DNA from 2 places in the Frigoribacterium sp. UYMn621 genome. Region 2 is predicted to be linked to the other one. Evidence: predicted binding sites of a transcription regulator. Region 2 holds the regulator's gene; the other holds the start of a gene.
The links. Region 2 encodes LexA, which represses DNA repair genes until DNA is damaged. Its sites were predicted from a motif close to TCGAACANNTGTTCGA; they were not measured.
Positions count from the first base shown of each region.

Region 1: imuA' (DnaE2-dependent mutagenesis accessory factor ImuA') is a predicted target of LexA. The motif match lies at 9,164-9,179, and genes of this name have one in related genera.

Region 1 is NZ_JBEPTM010000005.1:170,171-185,172, reverse strand. It holds gene ABIB54_RS10760 (ABC transporter permease) at 1-379, opposite strand, end outside; gene ABIB54_RS10755 (ATP-binding cassette domain-containing protein) at 460-1,506, opposite strand; gene ABIB54_RS10750 (S53 family peptidase) at 1,631-3,226, opposite strand; gene ABIB54_RS10745 (SRPBCC family protein) at 3,290-3,745, opposite strand; gene ABIB54_RS10740 (response regulator transcription factor) at 3,934-4,605, shown strand; gene ABIB54_RS10735 (sensor histidine kinase) at 4,619-5,992, shown strand; gene ABIB54_RS10730 (glycosyltransferase family 39 protein) at 6,113-7,729, shown strand; gene ABIB54_RS10725 (polyprenol monophosphomannose synthase) at 7,726-8,583, shown strand; gene ABIB54_RS10720 (GtrA family protein) at 8,573-9,082, shown strand; gene imuA' (DnaE2-dependent mutagenesis accessory factor ImuA') at 9,190-9,954, shown strand; gene ABIB54_RS10710 (DNA polymerase Y family protein) at 9,954-11,567, shown strand; gene ABIB54_RS10705 (error-prone DNA polymerase) at 11,743-15,002, shown strand, end outside.
Region 2 is NZ_JBEPTM010000004.1:279,523-294,524, reverse strand. It holds gene aroH (chorismate mutase) at 1-170, opposite strand, end outside; gene ABIB54_RS09695 (pseudouridine synthase) at 170-973, opposite strand; gene scpB (SMC-Scp complex subunit ScpB) at 963-1,571, opposite strand; gene ABIB54_RS09685 (segregation and condensation protein A) at 1,561-2,382, opposite strand; gene ABIB54_RS09680 (ParA family protein) at 2,366-3,256, opposite strand; gene xerD (site-specific tyrosine recombinase XerD) at 4,301-5,311, opposite strand; gene ABIB54_RS09670 (NUDIX domain-containing protein) at 5,226-5,882, opposite strand; gene pyrG (CTP synthase) at 5,879-7,582, opposite strand; gene ABIB54_RS09660 (SseB family protein) at 7,631-8,365, opposite strand; gene priA (bifunctional 1-(5-phosphoribosyl)-5-((5-phosphoribosylamino)methylideneamino)imidazole-4-carboxamide isomerase/phosphoribosylanthranilate isomerase PriA) at 8,391-9,140, opposite strand; gene hisH (imidazole glycerol phosphate synthase subunit HisH) at 9,206-9,838, opposite strand; gene hisB (imidazoleglycerol-phosphate dehydratase HisB) at 9,841-10,446, opposite strand; gene ABIB54_RS09640 (histidinol-phosphate transaminase) at 10,443-11,558, opposite strand; gene ABIB54_RS09635 (LysM peptidoglycan-binding domain-containing protein) at 11,681-12,097, opposite strand; gene ABIB54_RS09630 (hypothetical protein) at 12,344-12,481, shown strand; gene lexA (transcriptional repressor LexA) at 12,487-13,206, shown strand; gene metE (5-methyltetrahydropteroyltriglutamate--homocysteine S-methyltransferase) at 13,850-15,002, opposite strand, start outside.

The DNA of each region.
Region 1 (15,002 bases), on a different contig from region 2:
GGAAGCTGGATCGGATGCGCCACCCCACGATGAATCCGGTGGTCATCATCACGACGAGGGACACGGCATTGATGAACAGGTCGCCGTTCGTGCGCCCGATCAGCACGGCGGAGGGGCTCATCGGCAACGTGCGGAATCGGTCGATGATCCCGTCTTTCAGATCCTGGGCCATCGCCGAACCCGAATAGGTGGATCCGAACACGATGGTCTGGGCGAAGATGCCCGCCATGATGAATTCCTTGTAGCTGCTGCCGGGAATGTTGATCACGCCCGCGTAGACGTAGGTGAAGAGCAGCACGAACATGATCGGCTGGAGCGTCGTGAAAACGAGGATGTCGGGCACGCGCTTGATCTTGATCAGGTTGCGGCGGGTCGTGATCCAGCCGTCGGAGAATCAGTGGGAGACTGCCGAGCCCGTTCCGGTGCTCGTGCCCAGCGGGGCGGTGCGCTCTGCGGTGGTCATGATCGGCTGTCCTCACTCTCTGCGGCGCGTTTCCCAGCGCGTTTCTCCTCGGCGCGTTTCTTCCTGCTCGGTGCGACATCCGCCGCCTCGACAGTGGCGGAGTGGCCGGTGAGCCGCAGGAAGACGTCGTCGAGAGTCGGACGCCGCATCCCGGCATCGAACAGTCGGATGTCGCGACTGCCGAGCTCCGCGAGGATCGACTGGAGCGCAACGGGCGCGTCCGAAGCGTTCACCGAGAGTTCGCGACCCTCCGCCGTCGTCACCGGCTCGGAATCGCCGAAGCGACGCAGCACCTCAACGGTCGCCTCGCTGTCGCCAGGGTCGACCAGGGTTATCTCGACCCGTTGACCCCCGATCGACGCCTTCAGCTCGTCGGAGGTACCTTTCGCGATGACCTTGCCGTCGTCGATCACCGAGATGCTGTCTGCCAGCTGGTCGGCTTCTTCCAGATATTGGGTCGTGAGCAGCACCGTCGTGCCCTGACCGACCAGGCTGTTGATGATGTCCCACATGCCCAGGCGGCTTCGTGGATCGAGCCCCGTCGTCGGTTCGTCGAGGAACAACACCTTCGGTCGGGTCACCAGGGCGCCGGCGAGGTCGATCCGTCGACGCATGCCTCCGGAGAAGCCCTTCACCGGACGATTCTTCGCCTCTTCGAGGTCGAACAGGGTGATGAGTTCCTGGGCGCGGATGCGGGACTGGGCCGCGCCGAGGTGATAGAGACGGCCGACCATATCGAGATTCTCGAACCCGGTGAGGTTTTCATCGACGGCGGCATACTGGCCGGAGACCCCGATGATCGGGCGGATGCGCTCTGGCTGGGTGAGCACGTCGATGCCGTCGATGCGCGCGCTGCCCGCCGTGGGACGGGTGAGCGTGGTGAGGACCTTCACCGTGGTGGTCTTGCCCGCACCGTTCGGCCCGAGAAGGGCGGTGACGGTGCCCTGGGGAACGGCGAGATCCAGCCCGTCAAGTGCGTGGACGGGCCCGGCACCCTTGGGGGTGTAGGTCTTGGTCAGGCCTGTCGCCTCGATGAACGCCATGAGCCGAGGGTAGCGATGGCCGGTGACACCGGGCAATGGTCCGCGGCAGTACGGCGATCAGACCGGCATTCGCACCGCGACGACGAACACGAGCAGCCTCGCCGGAAGCCTGCGGTTCGCAACTCTAGGCGGCGGAGGGAACCCGGGGTGGCGTCAGCGCGGCCAGCAATGCACCACCGTCGGGAACGCCGAGACCCGTGCAGGCATCCCATCCCGGTCCGGCGGCGAAAGCACCGTTGTTCCCCGCCGTGATATCGCGGAACCCGTTTTCGTGAGCCGCGACAGAGGCGAGCTCGTAGAGTCGCGGATGCAGCAGTCCGAATGGCGCCCCGGAGGCCTGGGCGAGGCGCGCCACCAGCGCCGCCCAGAGTGGGGCTACCGCGCTGGTACCGCCGTAGATCTTCTTCTCGCCATCCACCAGGACCTCGTACCCGGTGCTCGGGTCGGCTACTGCCGCGACATCCGGCACCCCACGTCCGGCGGTACCGCGGGATGATGCCGGCACGCCCGCGCGCTTCTGCCAGCTCGGGAGCGCGAAGACATCGCTCACGCCTCCCCCGGTCGCTCCGGCGCCCGCACCGTTGTTCCAGACGGTCTCCGAGATCACCCGTCCAGAGGAGGCCCGCAGGCTCGTGCCGCCGCAGGCGAGGACGTGGGGACTGGATGCCGGGAAGTCGGCATGGTTCCGCCCATCCGCAGCCCCGTCCGAGCTGCCGTTGTCCCCCGCCGCCGCGGTGACGGTGATGCCCAGGCTGGCGGCGTCGACGAAGGCCTGGTCGAGGGCGTGCCGTGCCTGGGCGGTCCAGGCGTCTTCGCTCTGTCCCCAGCTGATGCTGATCGCGGTGGGTGTGATCGCCGCGTGAGTGGCCTCGCTCACCGCGTCGACGAAACCGGCGTCGGTGTTGGGGGCGAAGTAGACCACGATATCGGCGCCCGGACTCAGTGCCCCGGCCACTTCGATGTCGAGCAGCACCTCGCCGTCCGCCCCCGCAGCGTCGGCCCCCGGAACGTTCCGCGCGCCATCGACGCCGATCGCTGCCACCTTCGGCCCGGTGATGCCGAGGCTCCCGAAATAGGAGTCCAATTCGGCCCGAGCGAAGCCGCCGCCCAGTTCGACGATCGCGATCGTCTGGCCCGTGCCGTCGAACTGCGGGGGGAAGTTGTAGATCTCGGCGAGATCGAGGGGCGTGTAGCTCACCGCCACCGCGCGAGCCTGCGCCACCCGGAACTCGGCGCGCGCCTGGGGGCGGTCGTCCAGCCCGAGCACAGCGGTGACGATGCCGTCGAGGGCGGCCGGCACCATCAGCATCCCGCTGCGGTTGCGATGTTGCACCTCGGCGCCATCGCTCGCCCGGCTCGTGACCGATTCGAGATGGGTGCCGAATACGCGCCCGAGGGTGATCGCCGAGCCGGAGATCCGAATCCGGCGGGAGGCGATGTCCGATGACATGACCCGGATGCCGAGGCCCTCGAGAGTCGTCGTGACGAGCTCGACGTCCGCGGCATCCGCACCCATCGTGGCCTCGAATTCCTTGCGACCCAGACGAACCGAGGGATCGAAACTCGCCCCGGCGCGCCGCCGCAACACCACTGTCACCTCGATGGCCGTGCCCTCTGGCGATGGCACGGCGGCCGGCGCGATCACGTCGGCCGACTGGCGGTTGCTTCCCGGGAGTTGAACAAGGGGCAGGTCGGGGAAGGTATCGGAGTGTTCGGACATGGTTACGGTCTACCGGTACGTCTACCGAGAATCAAGATGCGCCGGCAAGCTCGCAGTCGTGGCTCAGTTGCTCACGTCGCCGCGCCAGGCGCCCTGTTCGCTGCCCTGCTCCTCGATGAACTTCTTGAAGTTCTTGAGGTCGCCCTTGACGCTCGCGTCATCGATGCCCAGCACGGCGCCGGCCTTCTCGACCAGTCCTTCCGGCTCCCAGTCCAACTGCACGGTGACGCGACTGGTGCTGTCGTCGAGCTTGTGGAAAGTGACCACGCCGGCCTGCGTGACGTCCCCACCGGTGCTCTTCCAGGCCACCCGCTCGTCGGGGTGTTGCTCCGTGATCTCGGCGTCGAACTGGCGCTCCGCTCCTCCGACCTTCACGACCCAGTGGTTGTGGGTGTCGTCGATCTGGGAGATGGACTCGACGAAGCTGAGGAAGTGCGGGAAGCTTTCGAACTGGGTCCACTGGTTGTAGGCGGTCGTGACGGGAACATCCACGTCGATGGTTTGGATGACCTGGGCCATTGTTTTCTCCTTCTGATCGGTGATGCGCCGAACGGTACGGACCTCCCGCCGGCCCGGGCTCGGCGCCCAGCAGAATTCCAGCCTTGGGGCGCGAGGGTTGACCCGGCGTGCGCGGGAGGGTACCCGCGGGCAAAAGGTGCGAGCATTGCAGCATTCGCTTGTCAGGCGGATCGAAGGAGACAGAACCGGTGAAGATCCTGGTGGTGGAGGACGATCCGCAGATGGGCGCGCTCATCGAGCGCGGTCTCGCCGCGGAGGGCTACGACATCCACGTCGTCGACAACGGGGTGGATGCCCTGATCGCGGTCTCCACCGAGGAGTTCTCGCTCGCTGCGATCGACGTAATGCTTCCGCAGATGTCTGGATTCGAGATCTGCCGGCGCATCCGCCAGTCGGGGAGTTCGATGCCGTTGCTTCTGCTGACCGCGCGCGATGCGGTGGAGGATCGGGTGTTCGGCCTCGACGCGGGAGCCGACGACTACCTCACCAAGCCCTTCGCCTTCGCCGAGCTGAGTGCGCGGGTGCGAGCGCTGCTTCGCCGGGATGCCAGCGGCGACAAGCTCGTGCTCACCGTCGGTGGTCTCCGCATCGATTCGCTCGCGGTCGCGGTGAGTGTCGGTGGGCATCCGCTCTCGATGAGTCCGAAGGAGTTCGCACTCCTCCGTCTGCTCGCCGGGGACGCCGGTTCGGTGGTCAGTCGCACGCGAATCCTCGAAGAGGTGTGGGGGTCGACCCAGAACATCGATCCCAACATCGTCGACCAGTACGTGAGCTACCTGCGCCGCAAACTCGAACCCCTCGCTTCCGGGGTGCGGATCGTCACCAAGCGCGGCTCCGGCTACCTGCTCGAGACCCTGTGACCCGGACGCGGCAGTGAGAATCCTCCGCCACGTCACCATCAGGTGGCGTATCACCATCGGCACCCTGGTGATCGCGATCGTGCTTGCCACCGCCGCGGTGGTTGTCTTCCGCGCACAGGTGGAACACATCCTCAGCACCACCACGACAACCCTGCTGAGTCATGATGCGGCCCCCTACGTCACAGACATCACCGATAACGGGACACCGAGCTTCGAACGGGCTGGCACCGGGCAGCTGGTTGCCGTGATCGATCCCGCCGGCACCGTGGTGGAATCGAGCCTGCCACGGACCCTCGAAAGCCGGGTGGCGGAGATCGTCAAACTCCCCGACAATACGAACACCGTGGTCAATGCGGATGACTCCTATCGGGTGTACAACGCGACGGTGATAACGAACCAGGGCACCTGGACGATCATCACCGCCCGCAATGAAGACTCATCGATCCTCTCCCTCGACCGCATTACCCAGGCGCTGATGATCGGTGCCCTCGTGATCGTGATCGGGTTCGGTGTGGCCTCCTGGCTGCTCACCGGCGCGGCCCTGCGACCCGTCGACCGCATGCGCAAGCAGGCGGAGGCCCTCGTCGCACAGGGATCGACCGAGCCCCTGCCGATCGGCTCCGCCACCGATGAGCTCTCCGAGCTCGCGACGACACTCAACCTGTTCATCAGCGACGTTCGGCAGTCCGTCGACCGGGAACGCCAACTGGTCTCGGATGCCAGCCACGAGTTGCGTACCCCCCTCGCCATCCTCATGGCGCAACTCGAACTCGCGCATCTCTCCCACGGGGACGCCGACGCCCTCGAGGCCCAGATCGTGAGCGCCCAGCGCTCCGTCGCACGCCTGTCCGGGCTCGCAACAGGACTTCTCGAGCTGTCGCAGCTCGAGGCCCGGGCACCGGACATCCGGAGCAGTTGGACGCAGCTGGCCGATGAACTCGCCGCGGCCGTCGACCGTGCCCGGATGGTCGCCGTGGCCAGCACCGTGACCATCGACTTCGACGTCGCCGGTGAACCGACGGACTCCAGCTATCTCATCGCGGTGGAGAACTTCGGACGCATCATCAACAACCTCACCAGCAATGCGATCGCCGCCCAGCCGCACGGGGGTTCGGTGCGAATCGCGCTCCGGCACTCCGACCGCGAGCTCTTGCTCACCGTCGTCGATTCCGGGCCAGGGATGCCGGAGAGCTTCCTGCCCGTGGCTTTCGACCGGTTCAGCAGACCGGATGCCGCCCGCGCGGCCAATAACGGCGGAAGCGGCCTCGGGCTGGCCATCGTGCAGGCCATCGTGCAGGCCGCCAATGGCTCGGTGACCCTGTCGAATGCCGCCGGTTTCACCGTGACGGTATCGCTGCCGGCACTGGCCACGAATGGGGCGCACTAGCCCAACCTGTATGGATTCTCACGCCGACGGGTGCGGATCTGCACAGAACGCCAAGTCCCGCTGTCGAGGATGAAGTCGTACCGGTTGCCGCCGGAGCACATCATCCGAGGGGGACGGCGCGTGAGCACCACCGAAATCGGCACCGGCGCAGCAGATACCGGAGCGATCGAGATCGATGCGGTCGACCATGCCGAGGCGGTTCGCCGTTCCGAGCGACAGAGTGGCACGAGATTCGGGGGCCAGCGGCCGTCTCGCTGGTTCGGTGCGGACGCGGGCATCGGTCCCGTCGCTGCGCTTCTCGGTGCGGCCGGTTGGCTGTTCACCTTCATCGGCTCCTGGATCCCGGCATTCTGGGGAGACGAAGCGGCAAGCGTCATGTCGGCGGAGCGACCACTGGCCACGATCTGGCGGGAACTGGGACGGGTCGACGCCGTTCACGGCGCGTACTACCTGTTCCTGCACTTCTGGATCGATGCCTTCGGCGCATCAGAGCTATCGGTGCGGCTGCCGAGCACCATCGCGGCCGGTGTCGCGGTCGCGGGCACTGTGGTGCTCGCCCACCGACTGTTCGCGCGCTCCACGTCCCCCCGGTCGGTCGCCGTGGTGGCGGGCCTCGTCATGATCCTGCTCCCCCGGGTGAGCTACATGGCCGCGGAAGGCCGGTCCTACGCGATCGGAACGGCGGTCGCCACCTGGCTGACGGTGCTCTTCGTCACACTCCTGCAGCGCCGCGTCACCCGCCGATTGCCGTGGATCGGTTTCGCCCTCCTCTTCGCCGCCTCGATCTACGTCTTCCTCTACCTCGTGCTGCTCGCCGTGGTCTTCGCGGTCGCGCTCCTCGCCGCCCGCCCCGGCCGGGCCGTCATCCGTCGCTGGTTCTCAGCGGTCACGGCGGGGGTGCTTCTCGCGGCGCCCGTCATCGTCTACGCCCTCGGCGAGCATGGCCAGATCTCCTTCCTCGATCGCCGCAACTACGTCACCTTCACCCGGATGTTCGTGATCCAGTGGTTCGGCAACCCCTGGCTCGCACTCGCCTGCTGGGCGCTGATCGTTGTCGCCGTCGTCGCACTCATCCGCTCGCGCGACCGGGCGGTCGCCCTCCTGCTCGGCTGGGTGGTGCTGCCGATGGGGCTCCTCATTTTCGGCAATGCCGTCGTCGCTCCGATGTACACGATCCGCTACCTGTCCTTCTGCACGCCGGCGGTCTCGATCCTCGTGGCCTTCGGAGTGTGCGCGCTCTTCAGCCGCGGAGCCGCCGCGGGCTGGATCCGTGCCGCTGCGGTACTCGCCCTCCTGGCACTCGCCCTGCCGACGGACGTCTTCCAGCGCACCGAGTTCGCCAAAGACGGCGGAAGCGACCTGCGTCAGGCCGCCCAGGTGATCGGATCGCAGGCGAAAGCGGGTGATGCCGTCGTCTTCGATGAGACGGCGAAACCCTCCCGCAAACCGCGACTCGCCCTCCACCTCTACCCGCAGTACTTCACCGGGCTCTCCGATGTCACGCTGCGCACCCCCTACACGCAGCGCTCCGGCATCTGGGATTCGGTGTGGCCGATCGCGGCCATCGCCCCGTCCCTCCAGACGACATCCACCGTCTGGGATCTCGAGCTCTCCACCCCGGGATCGACCGCGATCCCGGCCAACATCGCCGCTCTCGAACGACTGGGCTACTCGATTTCACGCCAGATACCCGTCCATCGAACCGTCGTCTACGAACTCACCCGGGAGACACCATGAACCAGACAGAGAACCGCACCCTCGTGGTCGTGCCGACCTACAACGAGCGGGAGAACATCGCCGAGATCATCGCGCGCGTCCTTCGGTGTGCTCCCGGTGTCGACGTGCTCGTCGTCGACGACAATTCCCCCGACGGGACCGGCGCGATGGCGTCGGCACTCGCCTCGGGTCATGACCGGATCAACGTCTTGCACCGGGCCGGCAAGGAAGGACTCGGCGCCGCCTACCGGGCCGGGTTCGCGTGGGGTCTCGAGCGCGGCTACGAGCGCCTGGTCGAGATGGATGCCGACGGCTCCCATCAGCCGGAGCAGCTCGAACGCCTCCTCTCCGCGCTCGACGATGCGGACGTCGTGCTCGGGTCCCGCTGGGTACGCGGCGGCTCCGTGGTCAACTGGCCCCTCAAGCGCATCATCCTCTCCCAGGGAGGCAGCCTGTACGCACGGATCGCCCTCGGGCTCCCGGTGCGGGACATCACCGGCGGCTTCCGGGCCTTCACCGCCGACGCGCTGCGCGAGATCGGCTACCAGGATGTGCTGAGCCAGGGCTACTGCTTCCAGATCGACATGCTCTGGAAGGCATACAGCGCGGGCTTGCGCGTCTCCGAAGTGCCCATCACCTTCGTGGAGCGTGTCCACGGCGAGTCGAAGATGAGCTCCGGCATTGTGAAGGAAGCCATCCTGCGGGTCACGCTCTGGGGTCTCCAGGGCCTCCCCGCGCGGCTGAGAGGCGACCACCGGTCGGCCGTCGCCGCGGCATCCGCTCTGCGACTCGCTCGCGAGCAGGCCGATTCGCGGGCCGCGGAGGTGCGCGTGCTTCGCACGACTTTGGGCGGGGAGCGCAATCGTGTCGCGTGACTCTCGCAGAGCGCTCGTGCGGCAGCTTCTGAGCTTCGGGCTCGTCGGGGGTGTCGGCCTCGTCGTCGACATCGTGGTGTTCAACGCGCTGCGCACTACCGTGTTCGAGCCTCATCTCGTTCACGGTGGCCCGATCATCGCCAAGGTGATCTCCACGTCGATCGCTATCGTGGTCAACTGGATCGGCAACCGTTACTGGACCTTCCGCACCGAGCGTCGAATGACGAGCCGCGCGGCCGTGTTGCGTGAGGGGGTCGAGTTCGCCGTGGTGAGCCTGATCGGCGCGGGAATCGCCCTCGGCTGTCTCTGGATCTCGCACTACGCGCTGGGCTTCACCTCGGTTCTCGACGACAACCTCGCGACCAACGTGGTCGGTCTCGCGCTCGGTACGGCTTTCCGGTTCGCCCTGTACCGGTTCTGGGTCTTCTCCGGACACCGTCGCGGCGCTTCCGTCGCCGTCGCTCCCCTGGCTTCGCGCAGTGAGGTACTCGCTCCGTAGATCGTCCGCGGCCGCTGCACTCTCGGCTCGGCAACCCGTTCCCGCGACACGCCGTACGGATGTCGGTGGCAATTGACATATTCGAATGTATGTTCGAATATGAGGGAATGGCCTCCGCAGCAGCAGTTCTCGACGACTCGCCCACGCGAGCCACCGTCGAAGAGCTTCAGGCGCGCATCCGTTCGATGCAGGCGACCACTCTCGATACTCGCACGATCCCCACTCACCCGGCGATCGCCGGTCTGCTGCCCGGCGGGGGGCTCAAAGAGGGCGCGACCTACTCGGTGGATAATTCCGCGACGCTGCTCATGGCGCTGCTCGCCGGTCCCTCTGCGGCGGGTTCGTGGTGCGGTGTCATCGGCGTCCCCGAGTTCGGGGTGGAGGCTGCCCAGCATTTCGGCATCGACCTTGAGCGGCTCGTGCTTGTGCCGCATCCCGGCGAGCAGTGGCTCGGCGTCACCGCGGCGATCGCCGATGTGCTCGGGGTGGTCGTCACCCGGCCGCCCAAGCGAGCGAGCGACTCGAGTGTCGCGCGCCTGAGCGCCCGGCTGAGGCAGCGCGGGGCGACCCTCATCGTGCTGGGGCCATGGCCGCAGAGCGAGGCGATGCTGAGCCTCTCCGACAGTCGCTGGAGCGGTATCGGCCAGGGCAACGGTCATCTCAGCGCCCGGCAGGCCACGGTCACGGTCTCCAGTCGCGCCGGGCGCCCGCGGAGTGCGCGTCTGTGGCTGCCCGATCTCAACGAGCAGTTCTCCGAGGTCGACAGGTTCACCCAGCCGGAGACGAGCAACCGGCACGAGGCTCATCTGCACGAGGCGTACCGGCACGAGGCTCATCTTCGCGAGGCTCATCTTCACGAAGCGACGGCCTGATGCGTCGCACCACCACTCTTTCCCCGCCCGGCGCCCCCCTGCGCACCATCGTGCTGTGGTGCCCCGACTGGCCCATCACTGCTGCGCTGCGCCTCGCGGGCACCGGCACAGGCACCGGCAGCAATCCGACCGCAGCGGATGCCCTACTCGCCCTCATCGACGCCGGCCAGGTCTTCGCCTGCTCGGCATCGGCGCGCGGTGAGGGGGTGCGGCGCGGACTCCGGCTGCGCGAAGCCCAGGCCCGCTGTCCGGAACTCCGGGTGCTCGACTACGATCCCGCGCTCGACATCCGCGCCTTCGAGCCGGTGCTCGAGGCGATCGAGGAGACGATGCCCGGAGCCCAGGTGCTGCGTCCGGGAACCTGTGCGGTACGGGCCCGCGGACCCGCCCGCTATTACGGCGGCGAGGAGGAGGCGGCGCTGTGGCTGCTCGATGCGCTCGATGCGCTCGGCATCCACGGTTCACGGGTCGGTATCGCCGATGGGCCATTCACCGCGGAGCATGCGGCGCGCAGCCCTCAGCGGCAACGCATCCGCATCGTGCCGGAGGGAGGATCCGCCGAGTTCCTCTCGGGCATGCCAGTGGGGCTGCTCGGCGAAGAGGCCCTCGCCACCCTCCTGCGACGGCTGGGCATCCGCACTCTCGGTGAGTTCGCCCTGCTCGAACCACGGGATGTCGAGCAGCGTTTCGGAGACACCGGCACCCGGGTGCATGCGCTCGCCCGCGGTCTCGACAGTCGTGCCGTCGTGCCCCGGATCGTGCCGGAGGAACTCGACAGCGCGGTGGGCTTCGAACCGCCACTCGACCGCATCGACCAGGTGACCTTCGGCTTCCGCGCATCCGCAGATCGCTTCATCGAGAAGTTGGTGCAGGCACGGCTCGTCTGCACCTCGATCCGCGTCGAGGTGGACTCGGAGTCGGGAGAGCTGTCGGAGCGCACCTGGCTGCATCCGCGCTCTTTCACGGCGGCGGATGTGGTGGACCGGGTGCGCTGGCAACTGCAGGGCAGCGGCACCATCGCCGGAAACCCATTCGGCAGTGGTCTGAGCTCCGGGATCATCCGGGTGCGGGTCGTGCCAGAGAGCGTCGACGCCATCGGCAACCACGAAGAGGGGCTGTGGGGCACCGGGCATGACGAACGGATCCACCACGGGCTCTCGCGGGTGCAGAGCATGCTCGGGCATGGCGCCGTGCTCACCGCCGCGATCGGGGGCGGACGCACCCTGCTCGACCGCCAGAGTCTCGTGGCGTGGGGGGACCGCACCGAGACGGCGAAGCCCGACGGTCTTCCCTGGCCCGGTCAACTGCCCACCCCGACGCCCGGCACCGTGTTCGAGGCACCCCAGCCGGCGATGGTGATCGACTCCGCGGGCAGTGCCGTCGACCTGGATGAGCGCGGAGTGCTCTCCGGCGTTCCTGCCAGGTTCTCCACCGATGGCCGCACCCTGCATCCCGTTGCGGCCTGGGCCGGCCCCTGGATCATCGACGAGCGCTGGTGGGACGCCGACAGCTTTCGCCGGGCGAGCCGTTTCCAGGTCGTGGACGATGCCGGGGTGGCCTGGTTGCTCGTGCTCGACAGTCGCGTGTGGTGGGCCGAAGCGAGGTACGACTGATGGGCGTGGAGTGCCGCGCGTGCCGCCCGTGCCGCCCGTGCTCCCCGTGTTCCCCGTCCTCCCCGCGATCCGGGCGAATGCGGTCATTCCGGGTCGGCACGCCAGCCCGGGATGACCGCATTCGCCCACTTTCGCGCGCAGGCAGCCGGCAGGGCAGCCGGCAGGGAGGCGACTGATGGCTTGGAACAACCCGCCGATCCCCTGGTCAGAGTTCGAGAAGGCGCTGTCCGACGTTCGGCGACCCCGAGAGGTGCCGGTGAGGGCGGATGGCGGCGACAGCCCCGGTTGGTCGCACAAGCGTGGCGCCTATGAGGCGCCACTCGAGACAGTGCAGGCACCGGCGGGCGATCTGGTGCCGTACGCCGAGTTGCACGCCCACTCGAGCTTCAGCTTCCTCGACGGGGCGTCCTCCCCCGAACAGTTGCTCGAGGAGTCCTCCCGGCTCGGGCTGCACGCCCTCGCGATGACCGATCACGACGGCTTCTACGGGGTCGTGCGCCTCGCGGAGGCGGCGGAGCAGCATCCGCAGATCGACACGGTCTTCGGTGCCGAGCTCTCTCTCGGCCTCAGCCGACCCCAGAACGGCTCCGCCGATCCGGAGGGCAGCCACCTGCTCGTGCTCGCCCGCCGCGAGGAGGGCTATCACCGGCTAGCTGGCGCACTCACCGCTGCCCAGCTCGCCGGGCTCGAGAAGGGGCGTCCGGTCTACGACCTCGACGAGCTCGCCGCCCGCGCGGAGGGGCACTGGGCGATCCTCACCGGGTGCCGCAAGGGCGCCGTGCGGCAGGCTCTCGAGGAGTCCCCCGCGGCCGCGACCCGGCAGATCGACCGGCTCGTCGACCTGTTCGGCCACCGCAACGTGATCGTCGAGTTGTTCGATCACGGCACCCCGCTCGCCAGCGACCACAACGATGCGCTCTTCGAGATCGCGGGGAGGCGCGGGCTTCAGGTGGTTGCCACCGGCAACGTGCACTACGCGCGGCCGGAGCAGTACCGGCTGGCGTCGGCCCTTGCGGCGGTGCGCGCCCGTCGCAGCCTCGACGACATGGATGGCTGGCTGCCGGCATCCGGAGCGGCCCATCTGCGCTCCGGAGCCGAGATGGCGGCGCGATTCGCCCGCTATCCCGGTGCCGTCGAGCACACCGTCGTGATCGCCGATGAGCTCTCGTTCCAGTTACGGCGGGCACGTCCCAAGCTGCCGAAACAGCAGGTTCCCGAGGGGCACACCCCGATGAGCTACCTCCGCCACCTGGTCTGGGATGCCGTGCCGGTGCGCTACCCGCAGCTCGCCCCCTCGGAGCGCGACCGTATCGCCCACGAACTCGACGTGATCGAGGCGAAGGACTTCCCGGGCTACTTCCTCATCGTCTGGGACATCGTGAAGTTCGCGCGGGATCGCGGCATCCTCTGCCAGGGCCGTGGGTCGGCCGCGAACTCCGCGGTCTGCTACCTGCTCAACATCACCGCCGTCGACCCGATCGGCTACAAACTGCCGTTCGAGCGCTTCCTCTCGAGCATGCGGGAGGAGGAGCCCGACATCGACGTCGACTTCGACTCCAACCGGCGTGAGGAGGCGATCCAGTACGTCTACGAGAAATACGGTCGGCAGAACGCGGCGCAGGTGGCCAACGTGATCCAGTACCGGCCCAAATTCGCGGTGCGGGATATGGCGAAGGCGCTCGGAGCGAGCCCTGGCCAGCAGGATGCGTGGTCGAAGCAGGTTGAGCGCCACGGTGCGCTGCTCTCGAGTGTCGACCACGACATCCCGGATGCGGTGACGAACCTCGCCCTCGAGGCCTTGAAGCTCCCGAGACACCTGGGCATCCACTCCGGCGGCATGGTGCTCACCGATCGGCCCGTCGGCGAGGTCTGCCCGATCGAGCACGGTCGCATGGACGGCCGGACGGTGCTGCAGTGGGACAAGGACGACTGCGCCTGGATGGGGCTGGTCAAGTTCGATCTGCTCGGGCTCGGCATGCTCAACGCCATCCAGCACACGTTCGACCTCGTGCGGGAGCATCTGGGTGAAGAGTGGGAGCTCGCCACGATCCCCAAGGAGGAGCAGGGCGTCTATGACCAGCTCTGTCGCGCTGACTCGATCGGAGTGTTCCAGGTGGAGAGCCGAGCCCAGATGGGCCTGCTCCCCCGGTTGCAGCCGCGCAAGTTCTACGACCTCGTGGTGCAGATCGCGATGGTGCGGCCGGGGCCCATCCAGGGTGGGGCGGTGCATCCGTTCGTGCGGCGCAAGCTCGGCGAGGAGGCGATCACCTACCAGCATCCGAAGCTGAAGGAGCCGCTGGAGCGCACTCTGGGCATACCGGTGTTTCAAGAACAGCTGATGCAGATGGCCATGGCCGTTGGAGGCTGCAGCGCGGATGACGCGGACCTGCTGCGCCGCGCGATGGGATCCAAGCGCGGGCAGGAGAAGATCGCCTCGCTCAGGGCCACTCTCTACAGGGGGATGGCGAGCAACGGCATCGTGGGAGAGGTCGCCGACGACATCTACGCCAAGATCGAGGCCTTCGCCAACTTCGGTTTCGCCGAGAGCCACAGCCTCAGCTTCGGGCTGCTCGTGTACGCGAGCTCCTGGCTGAGACTGCACTATCCCGGGGCCTTTCTCGCGTCGCTGTTGCGCGCCCAGCCGATGGGCTTCTATTCGCCGCTCTCCCTGGTGGCGGATGCCCGCAGGCACGGTGTCGAGGTGAGGCGTCCCGACATCCTGCGGTCGGGCTGGCAGCCGGGGCTGGAGGCGGGTCCCGCTGGTCGAGTAGCGCCGTCTACGGCGCGTGTCGAGACCCCACCACTCGCCGGGCCGACGGGCACCGACTCCTGCCTCGACCGCATCCAGCCCCCGGTCGGCAGCTACGACCGCAAAGCACACTTCGACACCGACGACCACCGTCGCGACGGAGCCCTCGCGGTGCGACTCGGTCTCGCCGAGGTCACCGGCATCGGGGAGACTCTCGCGAAGAAGATCGTCGCCGATCGCGAGGAGAACGGCGACTTCACCCACCTCGCAAACCTCGTGCGCCGCGTGGGGCTCACCACCCCCCAGCTCGAGGCTCTCGCCGCTGCCGGCGCCTTCGAGTCGCTCGGTCTCAGCATGCGGGAAGCGCTCTGGGCCGCGGGAGATGCCGCGCGGGATAGGGAGGAGTTTCTCGCCGGCAGCATGGTCTCTGTTCAGCCGCCGCTGTTCTCCATGCCCAGCACCTCGGAGGTGCTTGCCTCCGACCTCTGGGCCACCGGAATCTCCCCCGACGATCACCCGCTCCGTTACCTGCGTGACTCGCTCCGGCAGCGCGGGGCCCTTCGCTCCGATGACCTGAAGACGGCGGAATCCGGCCGTCGCATCGAGGTGGGCGGCGTCGTGACCCACCGGCAACGGCCCGCAACAGCGAGCGGCATCACCTTCATGAACCTCGAGGATGAGAGCGG
Region 2 (15,002 bases):
AACTCGCTGGTGATGTCGGGCGTCGCGGTGAACATTACCGAGATCAGGGCGTCGGTGTCGATCTCGTTGGCGTGCAGGGCCTTCGACAGCAGCTCGGCGGTGGCGTGCAGCACCTCGGCCCGGTCGTCCCGATCGAGCTGGATGGCTCCGCGAACGGCGCGTACCGCCATCAGTCCGTCTCCTCGGCGTCGGCGTCCCCGGGGCTTCCGGCAGTCGCGTCGCGCGAGATCGTGAGGAGCGCGCCGAGCTCGGCCTTGGTGAGGTCACGGATGTCCCCGGCCCCGAGCGAACCGAGGTGCAACGGACCGAACTGGCGTCGCACGAGATCGATCACCGGATGGCCGACCTCCTCGAGCATCCGTCGCACGATGCGGTTGCGCCCGGAGTGCAGAGTGATCTCCACCATCGTCTCGCGCGCGCCCGCCTGCCCGACGATGCGGGCCTTGTCGGCCGCAATCGGCCCGTCTTCGAGGTCGATGCCGCTGGTGAGCTTCGCGACGGTCTGCGGTGACACCCGGCCCTCCACCTTGGCGATGTAGGTCTTCATCACGCCGAACGACGGATGCGCGAGCACGTGGGCGAGCTCGCCGTCGTTGGTGAGGATGAGCAATCCGGAGGTCTGTGCGTCGAGCCTGCCGACGTTGAAGAGGCGCTCGTCGAAACGCGACACGAAGCGCTGGAGGTCGGGGCGGCCGCGATCGTCCTGAAGCGATGAGACGATGCCGACGGGCTTGTTGAGCATGAGGTAGCGGCGCGAGGTGTCGAGTTGGATGGCGACGCCGTCGACCGAGACGAGATCCGCCGGGAGTACGCGACGACCGAGCTCCGTGACCACCTCGCCGTTCACCTCGACGCGCCCGGCCTCGATCATGTTCTCCGAGACGCGACGGGAGGCGACACCGGCGGCGGCCATGAGCTTCTGCAGGCGCACACCGTCATCGGAGGCTGCGCCGGGGGGCAGGTCAGAAACCATCGGAGAAACCGTCCGATCCGTCGGAGAGCAGGGGCGAGATCGCCGGCAGCTCGTCGATCGAGTTGATGCCCAGCTGGGCGAGGGTGAGGTCGGTGGTCGCGTAGTGGATGGCGCCGGTCTCGCTGTCGGTGAAGGCCTCGGTGATGAGGCCGCGACCCAGCAGCGTACGCACGACGGAATCCACGTTCACCGCCCGGATCGACGCGATGGCGCCCCGGCTGATCGGCTGCTTGTAGGCGATCACGGCGAGCGTCTCGAGAGCGGCCTGCGACAGGCGCGTGGGGTTCTGCGTGAGCACGAAGTCGCGCACGACATCGTCATACTCGCCGCGCACGTAGATGCGCCATCCGCCCCCCACCTCGCGAAGTTCGAAACCGCGACGGATGCCGCCGGCCACACCCTCACCGTGGCCGTCGAAGTCGGCGACGAGTCGCTCGATCGATTGCCTCACGGCCGCGACGGGCACGCCGAGAGCGGTAGCGAGGGAGACGAGCGTCTGCGGTTCGTCGGCGATCATGAGGATCGCCTCGAGGCTTCGTTCCACATTCACCGGCGGGGTCGCCGCCTCGGGGGTCTCATCCATCAGGTCAATTTCCATAGTCTGATCCCAGGCTCGCGAGGTTCTCTTCCGACCAGTGTTCGGCGGTCCAGCGCACGGTGAGTTCGCCGAGCGGTTCCAGCTGCTCGAAGGCGAGTGAGGCCCCGCGGTAGAGCTCGAGAATCGCGAGAAAGCGCGCCACGATCACGCCCTTCTGCTCGACACCGGCGATCAGCTGGCGAAACGTCATCGGCTCGCCGCGGCGCAGCAGCGCGACGACGTGAGCCGCCTGCTCCCGGATGCTCACGAGCGGCGCGTGCAGGTGGTCGAGACCCACTGTCGGCAGCTCGCGCGGCGCGAATGCGAGTGCGGCAATAGCGGCGAAGTCCTCGAGGCTGAGGGTCCAGACGAGCTCCGGCGTTTGCTTGCGGAACTTCTCCTCCAGCCGAACCGTGCGCACATGCCGGGTCGACTCGGCATCGAGCTGCGCGGAGAACCAGGTCGTGACCTCCTTGAAGGCCCGATACTGCAGCAGGCGCGCGAACAGGAGGTCGCGAGCTTCGAGCAGCGCCACGTCCTCGGCATCCACCAACTCGCCCTGCGGGAGCAGCCCCGCCACCTTGAGGTCGAGCAGGGTTGCGGCGACGACCAGGAACTCGCTTGCCTGGTCGAGTTCCGTCGCGGTGTCGAGCTGCTTGAGATAGGCGATGAACTCACCCGTGACGATGCTGAGGGAGATCTCGGTGATGTCCAGCTCATGCTTGCCGATCAGCGACAGCAACAGATCGAACGGACCGTTGAAGTTGCTGAGGCTCACCGAGAAGCCGGTGGCCTCCGGATGCTCGACCGTCGTGTCAGGCGACCGCGCCACGGGCGATCAACTCTCTGGCCAGCTGGCGGTAGGCCCCGGCTGCCGCGTGATCGGGAGCGAACTGCGTGATCGGGGTGCCGGAGACGCTCGCATCCGGGAACTTCACGGTGCGCCCGATCACGGTCTCGAAGACGCGGTCTCCGAAGGTCTCGACGACCCGCTCGAGCACCTCACGCGAGTGAAGGGTGCGGGAATCGTACATGGTGGCGAGAATGCCGTCGAGCTGCAGGGCGGGATTGAGGCGGTCCTTGACCTTGTCGATGGTCTCGACCAGCAGCGCCACCCCGCGAAGGGCGAAGAACTCGCACTCGAGCGGGATGAGCACACCGTGCGCGGCTGTCAGGGCATTGACAGTGAGCAGACCGAGCGAGGGCTGGCAGTCGATGAGGATCACGTCGTACTCGCCGCTCACCTGGCGGAGCACGCGCGCCAGAATCTGCTCGCGCGCCACCTCGTTCACGAGGTGTACCTCGGCCGCGGAGAGATCGATGTTGGCCGGAATGACATCGAGGCCAGGGGTGGACGTCGTGCGGATGGCCTGGTGGGCATCCTTCACGGTTGCGAGCATGAGGTCGTAGATGTTCGAGCCCTCGTGGGAGGCCACGCCGAGGCCGGCAGACAGGGCCCCCTGCGGATCGAAGTCGATGGCGAGCACCCGGCGGCCATAACCGGCCAGCGCGGCGCCGAGGCTGATGGCGGTCGTTGTCTTGCCGACACCGCCCTTCTGGTTGCAGAGGGCGATGATTCGCGCGGGACCGTTGGAGGCCAGAACCGGAGGCTCCGCGAAGACGGTGAGCGGGCGACCGGTCGGGCCGGTGGCGACGCGATCGAAACCGGGGAGTTCCTCAGCCGATTTGTCCCGCTTCGCTGTCATCCCGACATTCCTTACCGTTGAGCACCGGCCGCTGCCGATTAGGACGATTCTATCGATGGCGTGTGCGCCGCCCCGTCAGACTCGCCACGCGCGGTGTGCCGGGGTGGGGCTATTGGCGGTGGTGTCGTCGGTTGCCGTCGGTAGCCGTCGGTGGGTTGCTGCCTGTTGCTGCCTGCTGCTGGGAGATATCCGCCGATCCGTCAGAAAGTGCTCCCTCCCGGAGCCGAAAGCACACTTTGTGACGGATGACGCGGGGAGCGGCATGTGCCGCGGGGATGTTGGCGTCGACGCGCCACACTGCCGGCCGCGACACCTGGCGGGCCGCATCACACGGCCGGCCGCGACACCTGGCGGGCGGCATCCGCCGAACCGTCACAAAACACTCCCTCACAACAGCGGGCCAGCAGTTTATGACGGATGGGTGGCGGGGCGGGCCTTCCCGACGAGCGGGCGGCGGGACGGGCGAGTTCCGCCGGGCGCGTTCCGCCGGGCTCTCACTCGCCATCCCCTGCGCTCGACGCCCCCGGCGCCTGACCAGCGGCATCCGCCGAACCATCACAAAACGCTCCCCCGCAGCAACGGGCCAGCAGTTTGTGACGGATGGGCGGCCGACCGGGCGCGTTCCGCCGGGCTCTCACTCGCCACCCCCTGCGCTCGACGCCCCTGGCGCTGGACCAGCGGCATCCGCCGAACCGTCTCAAAATGCTCCCCCGCAGCAACGGGCCAGCAGTTTGTGACGGATGGGCGGCCGACCGGGAGCGGGCGGCGGGACGGGCGAGTTCCGGCGGGCGCGTTCGGCCGGGCGGGCGGCGGGCCGGGCGCGTTCCGCCAGGCTCTCACCCGCCACCCGCTGCGCTCGACGACCCTGGCGCCGGACCAGCGGCATCCGCCGAACCGTCACAAAACGCTCCCCCACAGCAACGGGCCAGCAGTTTGTGACGGGCTGGCGGGCGGCGCCACCGGCGAGTTCCGCCGGGCGCACCGGGGCCGCACCTCATGACGGTCGAGGCGCGGCGGGGAGGGCGCACGCCACATCCGCCGGGCTCAGCGAGCTCGCGGATGCGCCGTCGTGTACATGTCGCGCAGGGTGTCCGCCGTCACCAGGGTGTAGATCTGCGTCGTGGCGACAGAGGAATGCCCGAGCAGCTCCTGCACGACGCGCACATCGGCGCCACCGGCGAGCAGGTGCGTCGCGAACGAGTGTCGGAAGGTGTGGGGCGAGATCTCGAAGCCGAGCTTCGCCTGCTCCGCCCGCGCGCGGATGATCAGCCACGCGTTCTGCCGCGACACTCGCTGACCGCGGATGCCGAGAAAGAGTGCCGGGGTCGCCTTGCCCCGGGTGGAGAGCAGTGGCCGCGCTCTCACCAGATATGCGTCGATGGCGGCCTGAGCGTAGGACCCGAGGGGCACGATCCGCTGCTTTCCCCCCTTGCCGAACAGTCGGACGACGTCGACGCTGTGCCCTTCCGTGCCGATCACGTCGTCCACGTTCAGGTCGATGGCCTCGGAGATACGAGCGCCGGTGGCGTAGAGCAGCTCCAGAAGGGCGCGGTCCCGCAGCGACTGGAGGTCATCCCCCGAGGCGGCATCGAGCACCGCCGTCACCTGCTCGATGGTGATCGCCTTCGGGAGCCGGCTCGCGAGTTTCGGCGGGGTGACGTCGGCGGCGACATCCACCGTCACCAGACCCTCGTCCAGCAGGAAGCGATGCAGGCTGCGCACGGACGACAGCATCCGCGCCATCGAGGATGCCGTGAGCGGATTCTCGGACCGGGTGCGCAGGTGCAGCGCGAAGGCCGAGACGTGTGCAGCGGTGATCTGCTCCGGGGCGATCACACCTGTGTCAGCAAGCTGACGACCGTACGCCGAAAGATCGCGACGGTAGGCGGCCACGGTGTTCGACGAGAGGCCACGCTCGATCGAGACATGTCGCAGGTACCTGTCGACAGCACGTTCGAACGGCGAATCGTCAGTCACGGCTGCGGAACTTCGGATGGCGCGGCCACGGTGCGTCGGCAGCCCCGAGGCTGGCCCACCCTGCCGCTCGTGAGACATGGGCGGTGAGCACGGCGATGGACAGGATCGAGTTGCCGATCGTTCGGCCCAGAACGGCGTCAACGACCTCATCGAGCGGTACCCAACGCTTCTCGATGTCCGATTCCTCCTCGGTGCGCTCGAAGACGCTGTGGGCGTCGCTCAATCCGCGGGCGAGGTAGATGCGGATCGCCTCGTTGCTGCCGCCGGGCGTGGAGTAGAAGTCGCTCAACAGGCGCCACTCGCTCGCGACGACATCCGCTTCCTCGGCGAGTTCGCGCTGCGCACCGAGCACGGGAGATTCGCCATCGATGTCGAGCAGCCCCGCGGGGATCTCCCACTCGCGGGCGCCGACGGGCCGCCGATACTGCTTGATCAGGAGCACCCGATCCTGGTCATCGAGGGCGAGGATCGCGACTGCGCCGGTGTGGTCCACGTATTCGCGGCTGATTGTCTGCGCCGCGCCCGCGCCCGCGTCTCCGTATTCGAAGACATCCCGCCGGATGTCCCAGACGATGCCCCCGTACACCACCTCGCTCGACACCACGCCGACGGGGAAGACCTCGTCGGAGAGCGGCTGAGACACGCTCACGCGTCCTGCACGGTGAACAGGCGCGTGGCCTCCTGCCGCTCGAGCGCCGCGGCGACGAGCCCTTGGAAGAGCGGATGTGCGCGGTCGGGTCGCGATCGCAGCTCCGGGTGCGCCTGGGTGCCGACGTAGTAGGGGTGCACGTCTCGCGGCAGCTCCACGAATTCCACCAGGTGGCCGTCGGGCGAGACGCCGGAGAAGTCGAGTCCCGCCGCGGCGATCTCAGCGCGGTAGGCGTTGTTCACCTCGTAGCGGTGTCGGTGGCGCTCCTCCACGCGGGTGGATCCGTAGACCTCGGCGACGATCGATCCCTCGGTGAGATCGGCGGGGTAGAGGCCGAGACGCATCGTGCCGCCGAGGTCTCCCCCGGCGATGATCTCCACCTGCTCGGCCATGGTCGCGATCACCGGGAATTCGGTCTCCGGGTCGAACTCCGACGAGGATGCCCCGGTGAGGCCCACGACGTTGCGCGCGTACTCGATCACCATGCACTGGAGTCCGAGGCAGAGCCCCAGCACCGGGATGCCGTTCTCTCGGGCGAATGTGAGCGCGCCGAGCTTGCCTTCGATGCCGCGGACGCCGAATCCTCCCGGCACGCAGATGCCGTCGACATCCGACAGCAGTCGCGCCGCGCCGTCCGGCGTCTCGCACTCGTCCGACGGGATCCAGCGCACGAGCACCTTCGTCTGCTGCGCGAAACCACCGGCCCGAAGTGCCTCGGTCACGGAGAGATAGGCGTCGGGAAGGTCGATGTACTTGCCGACGAGACCGATCGTGACCTCGTGCTTCGGCTGGTGCACCGCGGCCAGCAGGTCTTTCCAGCCGGACCAGTCCACCTCTGAAGCCTCGAGCCCGAAATGCTCGATGATGTAGGCGTCGAGGCCCTGGTCGTGGAGCATGGTCGGGATGTCGTAGATCGAGGGCACGTCGATCGCGTTGACAACGGCCTGCTCGTCCACGTCGCACATGAGCGCGATCTTGCGCTTATTGGACTCGGAGACCGGGCGGTCGGAGCGCAGCACCAGGGCATCCGGCTGGATTCCGATGGAGCGCAGGGCCGCGACGGAATGCTGGGTCGGCTTGGTCTTCTGCTCCCCCGAGGCACCGAGATAGGGCACGAGGGAGACGTGCACGAAGAACACATTGCTCCGGCCCAATTCGTGGCGCACCTGGCGGGCTGCTTCGATGAAGGGTTGGGATTCGATGTCGCCGACCGTGCCGCCGACCTCGGTGATGATGACATCCGGACGGGACCCGTCCTCGGCGACCTCGGCCTGGAGGCGCATCCGCCGCTTGATCTCGTCGGTGATATGCGGAATCACCTGCACGGTATCGCCGAGGTATTCGCCGCGGCGTTCCTTCGCTATGACGGTGGAGTAGATCTGGCCCGTGGTGACATTAGCGGCCTGATTGAGATTGATGTCGAGGAAGCGCTCGTAGTGGCCGATGTCGAGGTCGGTCTCGGCCCCGTCGTCGGTCACGAAGACCTCTCCGTGCTGGAAGGGGTTCATGGTGCCCGGATCCACATTGAGATACGGGTCGAGCTTCTGCATGACGACGCGGAGTCCGCGGGCCGTGAGAAGGTTTCCGAGACTGGCTGCCGTGAGTCCCTTACCGAGACTCGAAACGACTCCACCAGTGACGAAAATGTGCTTGGTTGTGTCCGCGTTTTGTTTGTTCACCACGGGGTTACAGCTTATCAGTGGCTGGGCACCGAAAACGGTGCGGGGCTCGCCCCAGTTCCGGCATTCTCATGCCCCTGCCGTGCCGAGTCGCACCGCGAGCGAGTCGACCCCGGCGGCGATCGCTTCGCTCGCACTCCAACGGGCCTGCAGGCGCGCAAGCACGGCATCCAGCTCGACCCGGTCGAGACCGGGCACCAGGGCGAGGCGCACCACGAGTTCGGGACCGGCGAGCCGGGCATCCGGGTCCCCGGGTTCGAGACCGAGGGACACCACGGCGGGTTCCCCCTCGATCGAGAGGCGGAACTCGTCGAGCACTCCGGCATCGAGGTGGCTCGGGACCCAGGGCTGGGACTGCGCTATCGCCCAGAGCGCCGGGCGTCGGATCACGAACTCGGTCGGCGAGGTCGGGTCGAGCACCACGAGTTCGGTGCCCTCACCCACGGCGGCGAGGGCCACCCGCACGGCATCGGCCGGCACGGGGCGCGCCAACGGCTTCCAGCGTCCCATCGCCTCCACCGAGCTGAAGACGGGCATCACGTTGCGCCCGTCGGGACCGGCGACGGTCACGATCGAGAGTTCGGCACTCTTGTCGACCGCGTGACCGTGATCCCCGATCCCCGACTCGCCGAGCTGTGCCACCAGCGGAATCAGCAGGCGCGAGCCACGAATGGCGTCGACGACCCCGGCGGATCCGATCTCTCCTGCCGCGAACTGGTCGAGCGCGAGTGAGAGCGCGGCGGGCGCCGAGCCGTCGTCGTCCGAGGAGGCGCCATGCTCGAAGCGGCGCCCCTCCCAGGGCATCCCGGCGGAATCGGACACCGGATGCTCAGTCGGACGCGACCGCGAGGGCCTCGGCGAGGGTGAAGGCCTTGGCGTAGAGCGCCTTGCCCACGATCGCCCCCTCGACTCCGAGCGGCACGAGGGCGCGGAGGGCGGCGATGTCGTCGAGGTTCGAGATGCCGCCGGATGCGACTACGGGCCGGTCGGTGCGCTCGGCGACCGAGCGCAACAGCTCGAGGTTCGGACCCTGCAGTGTGCCGTCCTTGGTCACATCCGTCACGACGTACCGGGCGCAGCCCGCCGACTCCAGTCGGTCGAGCACCTCGAACAGGTCACCGCCGTCCTTCGTCCAGCCGCGCGCCGCGAGGGTCGTGCCGCGCACGTCGAGCCCGACCGCGATCAGCTCGCCGAACTTGGCGATCACCCTCGCGGCCCAGTCAGGATTCTCGAGAGCCGCCGTGCCGAGGTTGATGCGCTTCGCCCCGGTGTCGAGGGCCGCTTCGAGGCTGGCGTCGTCCCGGATTCCACCGGAAAGCTCGATGAGCGCGTCCCCACCGACCCGCTTGATCACCGAACGGATGGCGTCGTGGTTGTTGCCCCGCCCGAAGGCGGCGTCGAGGTCCACCAGGTGGATCCACTCGGCACCCTGCGAGGTCCAGTCCGCCGCGGCATCCACCGGATCGCCGTAACTCGTCTCGCTGCCGGCCTCACCCTGGGTCAGGCGCACCGCTTGGCCGTCGGCGACGTCGATCGCGGGCAGAAGCACGAGTTTGGGGGTGGAGTCGAGGGCGCTCATCGGATCTTTTCTCTTCGGGACGACGGGGGGCTGTGACGGCTGGGACCGTGCAGTGGTTCGGGGTGTTACAGGCTGTCGAGCCAATTCGCAAGCAACCGGATGCCCGGCTCCCCCGACTTTTCGGGGTGGAACTGGGTGGCGCTGAGCGGCCCGTTCTCCACCGCGGCCAGGAACCGGGTGCCATGCTCGGCCCAGGTGAGCTTCGGCTCGGGGAAGGGCGGCATCACGTCGAGGGTCCACTCGGTCGCGGCGTAGGAGTGCACGAAATAGAAGCGCTCATCGGCGATTCCGTCGAAGAGCACGGAGTCGCTCGGAGCTTCGAGCGTGTTCCACCCCATGTGCGGAAGAATCGGGGCATCGAGCTCGGTGATGACCCCTGGCCACTGGTCGAGGCCCTGGGTCTCCTCCCCGCGCTCCACTCCCCGACCGAACAGCACCTGCATTCCCACACAGATGCCGAGCACGGGCTTACCGCCGGCCAACCGGAGGTCCACGAGATCTCCGCCGTGAACCGAGTCGAGCGCGGCCATGACCGCAGAGAACGCGCCGACCCCGGGCACGAGGAGCCCGTCGGCAGCAAGCACCCGGGAACGGTCGGCCGTGAGGTCGACGTCGGCTCCCGCAGCTTCGAGGGCTTTCGCGGCAGAGTGCACGTTGCCGCTGCCGTAGTCGAGCACGACGACGGAGGGGCGGCTCATGGTCAGAGCGCGCCCTTGGTGGAGGGGATGCCGGTGACCCGGGCATCCGGCTCCACGGCCGTGCGCAGGGCGCGCGCGAAGGCCTTGAACTCGGCCTCCGCGATGTGGTGCGGATCGCGGCCGCCCAACACCGTGATATGCACGGTGAGGCCGGCATTGAAGGAGATCGCCTCGAAGACGTGGCGCACCATGGAACCGGTGAAGTGTCCGCCGATGAGGTGGAACTCGAACCCGGCGGGCTCGCCGGTGTGTACGAGGTACGGTCGCCCCGAGACATCCACGACGGCTTGCACGAGCGCCTCGTCGAGGGGCACGAGGGCATCGCCGTAGCGGGTGATTCCCGCCTTGTCGCCGAGCGCATCCTTGATCGCCCTGCCGAGCACGATTCCGATGTCCTCGACGGTGTGGTGCACGTCGATCTCGGTGTCACCGCTCGCGCGCACCCTCAGGTCGATGAGCGAGTGCTTGGAGAATGCGGTGAGCAGGTGATCGTAGAAGGGCACCGAGGTGTGGATGTCGGATACGCCGGTGCCGTCGAGGTCGAGCGACAGGTCGATGCTCGACTCGCTCGTCTCGCGCTGGAGGTGCGCGACGCGCTGGGAACTCATGAGCCAATCCTACCGAGCGCGTTCGAACCGTTACCCGCGGTGTCGAGCGCAGCGAGAGCGTGGAGGAAGGCGGTGGTCTCCGCCGCCGTGCCCGCCGTCACCCGCAGGTGATTCGGAATGCCGATGTCGCGGATGATGATGTCCTGTTCGAGCAGCGCCTCGAATACCGCGTGGGGGTCTTCGACTCCCCCGAACAACACGAAATTGGCCCAGCTGCGCCAGACCGGGTAGCCGAGCCTGGGCAGTTCCTCGAGCAGGCGATCGCGCTGCGCCGTGATGTCATCCACCATCGCGAGCATCTCGCCACTGTGAGCGAGGGCGGCGATCGCCGCCGCCTGGGTGAGGGCCGAGAGGTGGTACGGAAGCCGCACGAGTCGAAGTGCGTCCGTGATCGCGGGATCGGCGGCGAGGTAGCCGAGACGGGCACCCGCGAAAGCGAATGCCTTACTCATCGTGCGCGAGACGACGAGTCGCTCGCGACCCTGGAGCAGGCTGAGGGCGGTCGGCAGACCCGTCGGCGCGAACTCGGCGTAGGCCTCGTCGACCACGACGATGCCGTCGGTCGCGTCGTAGGCCGCCACGATCGTCTCGAGGGAGAGCGGTGTGCCAGTGGGGTTGTTCGGCGAGCAGAAGAACACGATGTCCGGTGCCGTCTTCTCGATCCACTCGACTGCCGTCTGCGGCGAGATCTCGAAGGCGTCATCCCGCTCGCCTGCAATCCACGTAGTACCCGTGCCCGACGCGATGATCGAATGCATCGAGTAGGTGGGTGGGAATCCCAGCACACTGCGCCCCGGGCCTCCGAAGGCCTGCAGGATCTGCTGCAGCACCTCATTGGAGCCGTTCGCCGCCCAGATGTTGTCCCGGGTGAGGCCAGATCCGAGGTAACCGGCGAGGCTGTCGCGCAGTTCCGTGAACTCGCGATCGGGATAGCGGTTCACCCCGAGGACGGCCGCGGCCAGAGCGGTCACGATGTCCGTAGCGACGGCCTCGGGGATCGGATGGGTGTTCTCATTGACATTGAGTCGGATTCGCACCTGCTCCTGGGGTGCACCGTAGGGCGTGAGGCCACGGAGGTCGTCACGGATGGGCAGATCGTCTAGGGAAACCACGTGTCAATGCTAGAGGGCGCTAGGTGATGGGAAGCGAGGTGCGAAGCCCCGGCGATCGTGCCCAGCGCGTGGGCGGCCCGGCCTGATCTGTTTCAGTGCGATCTGTTTCAGTGCGAACAGTTTCAGTGCGAGTACTTGAGTGGTACGGCGAGGCTCTGGCCAGGCTGCACCTCGGCGCTGCCCAGCTGGTTGAGCTGCACGATGTCGGACACCACGTCCCGCGGGTCTGATGACGGGGCGATCTCTCCCGCCAACTGCCAGAGGCTCTCGCCCGGTTGCACGGTGACGTGCTCGAAGGTGACTGACGAGGCATCCACACCCGCTGAGGCACCGCCACCGTTGAGGGCGACACCGAAGGCGGCGATCACGAGGGGTGCGGCGACCAGGATCGTGAGCAGCGCATACCCGCGCCGCGTGATCCGCAGTCGCGAGGTGCGCTGCTTCGGGGTGCCGTTCGTGGCCGGTCGTGATGTGGCCGGTCGTGATGTGGCCGGTCGTGATGTGGCCAGCGGAGATGTGATCAGGAGTGCTGTGGTCATCGTCGTTCCTTCCTCTGCCTACCTCGGAGCGCTTGCAGGAGCGGAGCGCTTACAGGGTTTTCGTATCCGACACTCGGCCGGGAGTGCCGGATACGAAGCTTTGTTCCGAACATACATTCGATTTGTGCGGAATTCAAGCGTTGTCTTCGACATTTTCCGAAATCGAGTCGCAACACACTCGAACAGGTGTTTGTTTCGAGGGTGAAACGCGGATACAGTTTCGATTGTCTGGAGATGAGACAACCAGTGACCACCGACATTGTCGGAATCGCGGGTCATCCGCACCCATACGACGAGCAGCGCTACGACGAGCAGCACTACGACGAGCAGCCAGACAGAGAAGTATCCAGACAGACGAATGCCCAGACCGCAGGAGTGACATGAGTGAGATGGATTCAGGCGACAGCCGCGGGGCGGGGCGCGGACCGCGCGAGGCCGGACCGGCGCAGGAGAAGCCGGGCACCCGGCGGCGTAAGAGCCTGAGCGATAAGCAGCTTGCGATCCTTGACTTCATCCAGCGCGCCGTCGCGTCGAGAGGGTATCCGCCGAGCATGCGGGAGATCGGGGATGCGGTTGGCCTGTCGTCGTTGTCGAGCGTCACCCACCAGCTCAACCAACTCGAGCTCAGTGGCTACCTGCGCCGCGACCCCAACCGGCCGCGCGCGCTCGAGGTGCTCATCGACATCCAGCAGGAGGAGGGCGCTGTCGTCTCCGACAACCCGACGCCGATCGGTGACGCGGCGATGGTGCCGCTCGTCGGTCGCATCGCGGCCGGAATCCCCATCACCGCAGAGGAGATGGTGGACGAGGTCTTCCCTCTCCCGCGCCAGCTCGTGGGCAGGGGCGAGCTCTTCATGCTCAAAGTCGTCGGGGATTCCATGATCGACGCGGCCATCTGCGACGGTGACTGGATCGTGGTGCGCCAGCAGAAGTCTGCGGAGAACGGCGATATCGTCGCGGCCATGCTGGACGAAGAGGCCACGGTCAAGGTCTTCCAGCAGCGTGACGGCCACACCTGGCTGCTTCCGCGCAACAGTGCGTTCGCGCCGATTCTCGGTGACTACGCCGAGCTGCTCGGCAAGGTCGTCGCGGTGCTGCGGTCGGTCTGAGCTTCAGCCCCGCCCAGTGGGAGGGCGATGCGCCAACAGGGCCAGTACGGACCGAGCGGGCCGATACGCCGGCCCGGAGTGTCCGCAATGGCCCGGTGCAGCAGCGTGCCGCTCGGTGTTCATGCGTCACTGCGTCGATCGGACTGCGCTGCACTCCCTGTTCGGCAGCAGGTACCACCCGAGGCAGGTGGGGACGGCCACACGGCGAAGCGGACGCGGGCGGGGAAACCCTCGTGGGGTAGGACACGGGAGCCCAGCCACTCGGGTGCGAAGTCTCCGGTGGGTGCCCGGAGGACAGGAACCAGAGCGCACGCGCGACGATCCCCCTCGGGAGATCGGCCGGCGCTACCCCGGGATCGAATGGCGTAGCTCTCGCGGGATGCCGAGCGGGAGGAAGTAGCCAGATCCGGAACCATGCTCCCGATCATCGGTGCCGCCGGAGCGAGCGGCGCTCGCACGAAGGGCAGGATCGCGGCGATGGACTCCGTTGTGGACGGCATCCGCTTTCCCTAGCCTCGGCCTGCGCCCTCCCAGATCACGTAAGCGGGGCCATCGCGGACCGACCGGGCCAGCGTGCCGGCCCGGAGAGTCCGCAATGGCCCCGGTTGCGAAGAAAAGACGAGTCGCCGAGGAACCCGCGCCGCTACTGCGCGCTCACCCGCTCGCGAACGGCGCGCGTTGCGGCGACGACGTTGGTGAGGGATGCCACGGTCTCGTCGTAGCCGCGGGTCTTCAGACCGCAGTCGGGGTTGACCCACACCTGGCGGTTGGGGATCGATCCGAGCGCGATCTCGATGAGCTCGGTGACCTCCTCGATCGAGGGCACGCGCGGGGAGTGGATGTCGTACACGCCCGGGCCGATGCCGCGACCGAAGCCGCTGCGCTGGATGTCGGGAACGACCTCCATCTTCGACCGGGCGGCCTCGATGGACGTGACATCGGCATCCAGGTTGTTGATGGCGTCGATGACCACACCGAACTCCGAGTAGCAGAGGTGGGTGTGGATCTGGGTCTTGGCCTGAACCCCCGCCGTCGCCAGGCGGAAGGATCTCACGGACCAGTCGAGGTAGGCGGCCTGATCGGCCTTCTTGAGAGGCAGAAGCTCGCGCAGTGCGGGCTCATCCACCTGGATGATTCCGATGCCTGCCTCTTCGAGGTCTTCGATCTCGTCGCGGAGCGCGAGGGCCACCTGATTGGCCGTCTCCCCCAGCGGCTGGTCGTCGCGCACGAAGCTCCAGGCCAGGATGGTGACCGGGCCGGTGAGCATGCCCTTGACCGGCTTCTCGGTGAGACTCTGCGTGTACGACGACCACTCCACGGTGATGGGTGCCTCGCGAGCGACGTCCCCCCACAGGATCGACGGACGCGTACAGCGGCTGCCGTAGGACTGCACCCAGCCGTTCTGCGTCACCGCGAAGCCGTCGAGGTGTTCCGCGAAGTACTGCACCATGTCGTTGCGCTCGGGCTCGCCGTGCACGATCACGTCGATTCCGATCTGCTCCTGCAGTTCGACGACGCTCTTGATCTCCGCCTTCAGGAAGTCGATGTATTCGTTCTCGCTGATCTCGCCCTTGGCATTGGCCGCGCGGGCCTTGCGGATGTTGCCGGTCTGCGGAAACGATCCGATCGTCGTCGTGGGAAGGAACGGCAGGTTTAGGGCGGCGTCCTGCGCGGCAAGGCGCTCGGAGTAGTCGCCGCGCCCGAAGTCGGCCTCCGTGAGAGCGGCCGCTCGCCCGCGCACGTCTCCGTCGCGGACTCCGGGGGCGATTCGGCGGTCGGCAAGAGCGGCCGAAGCG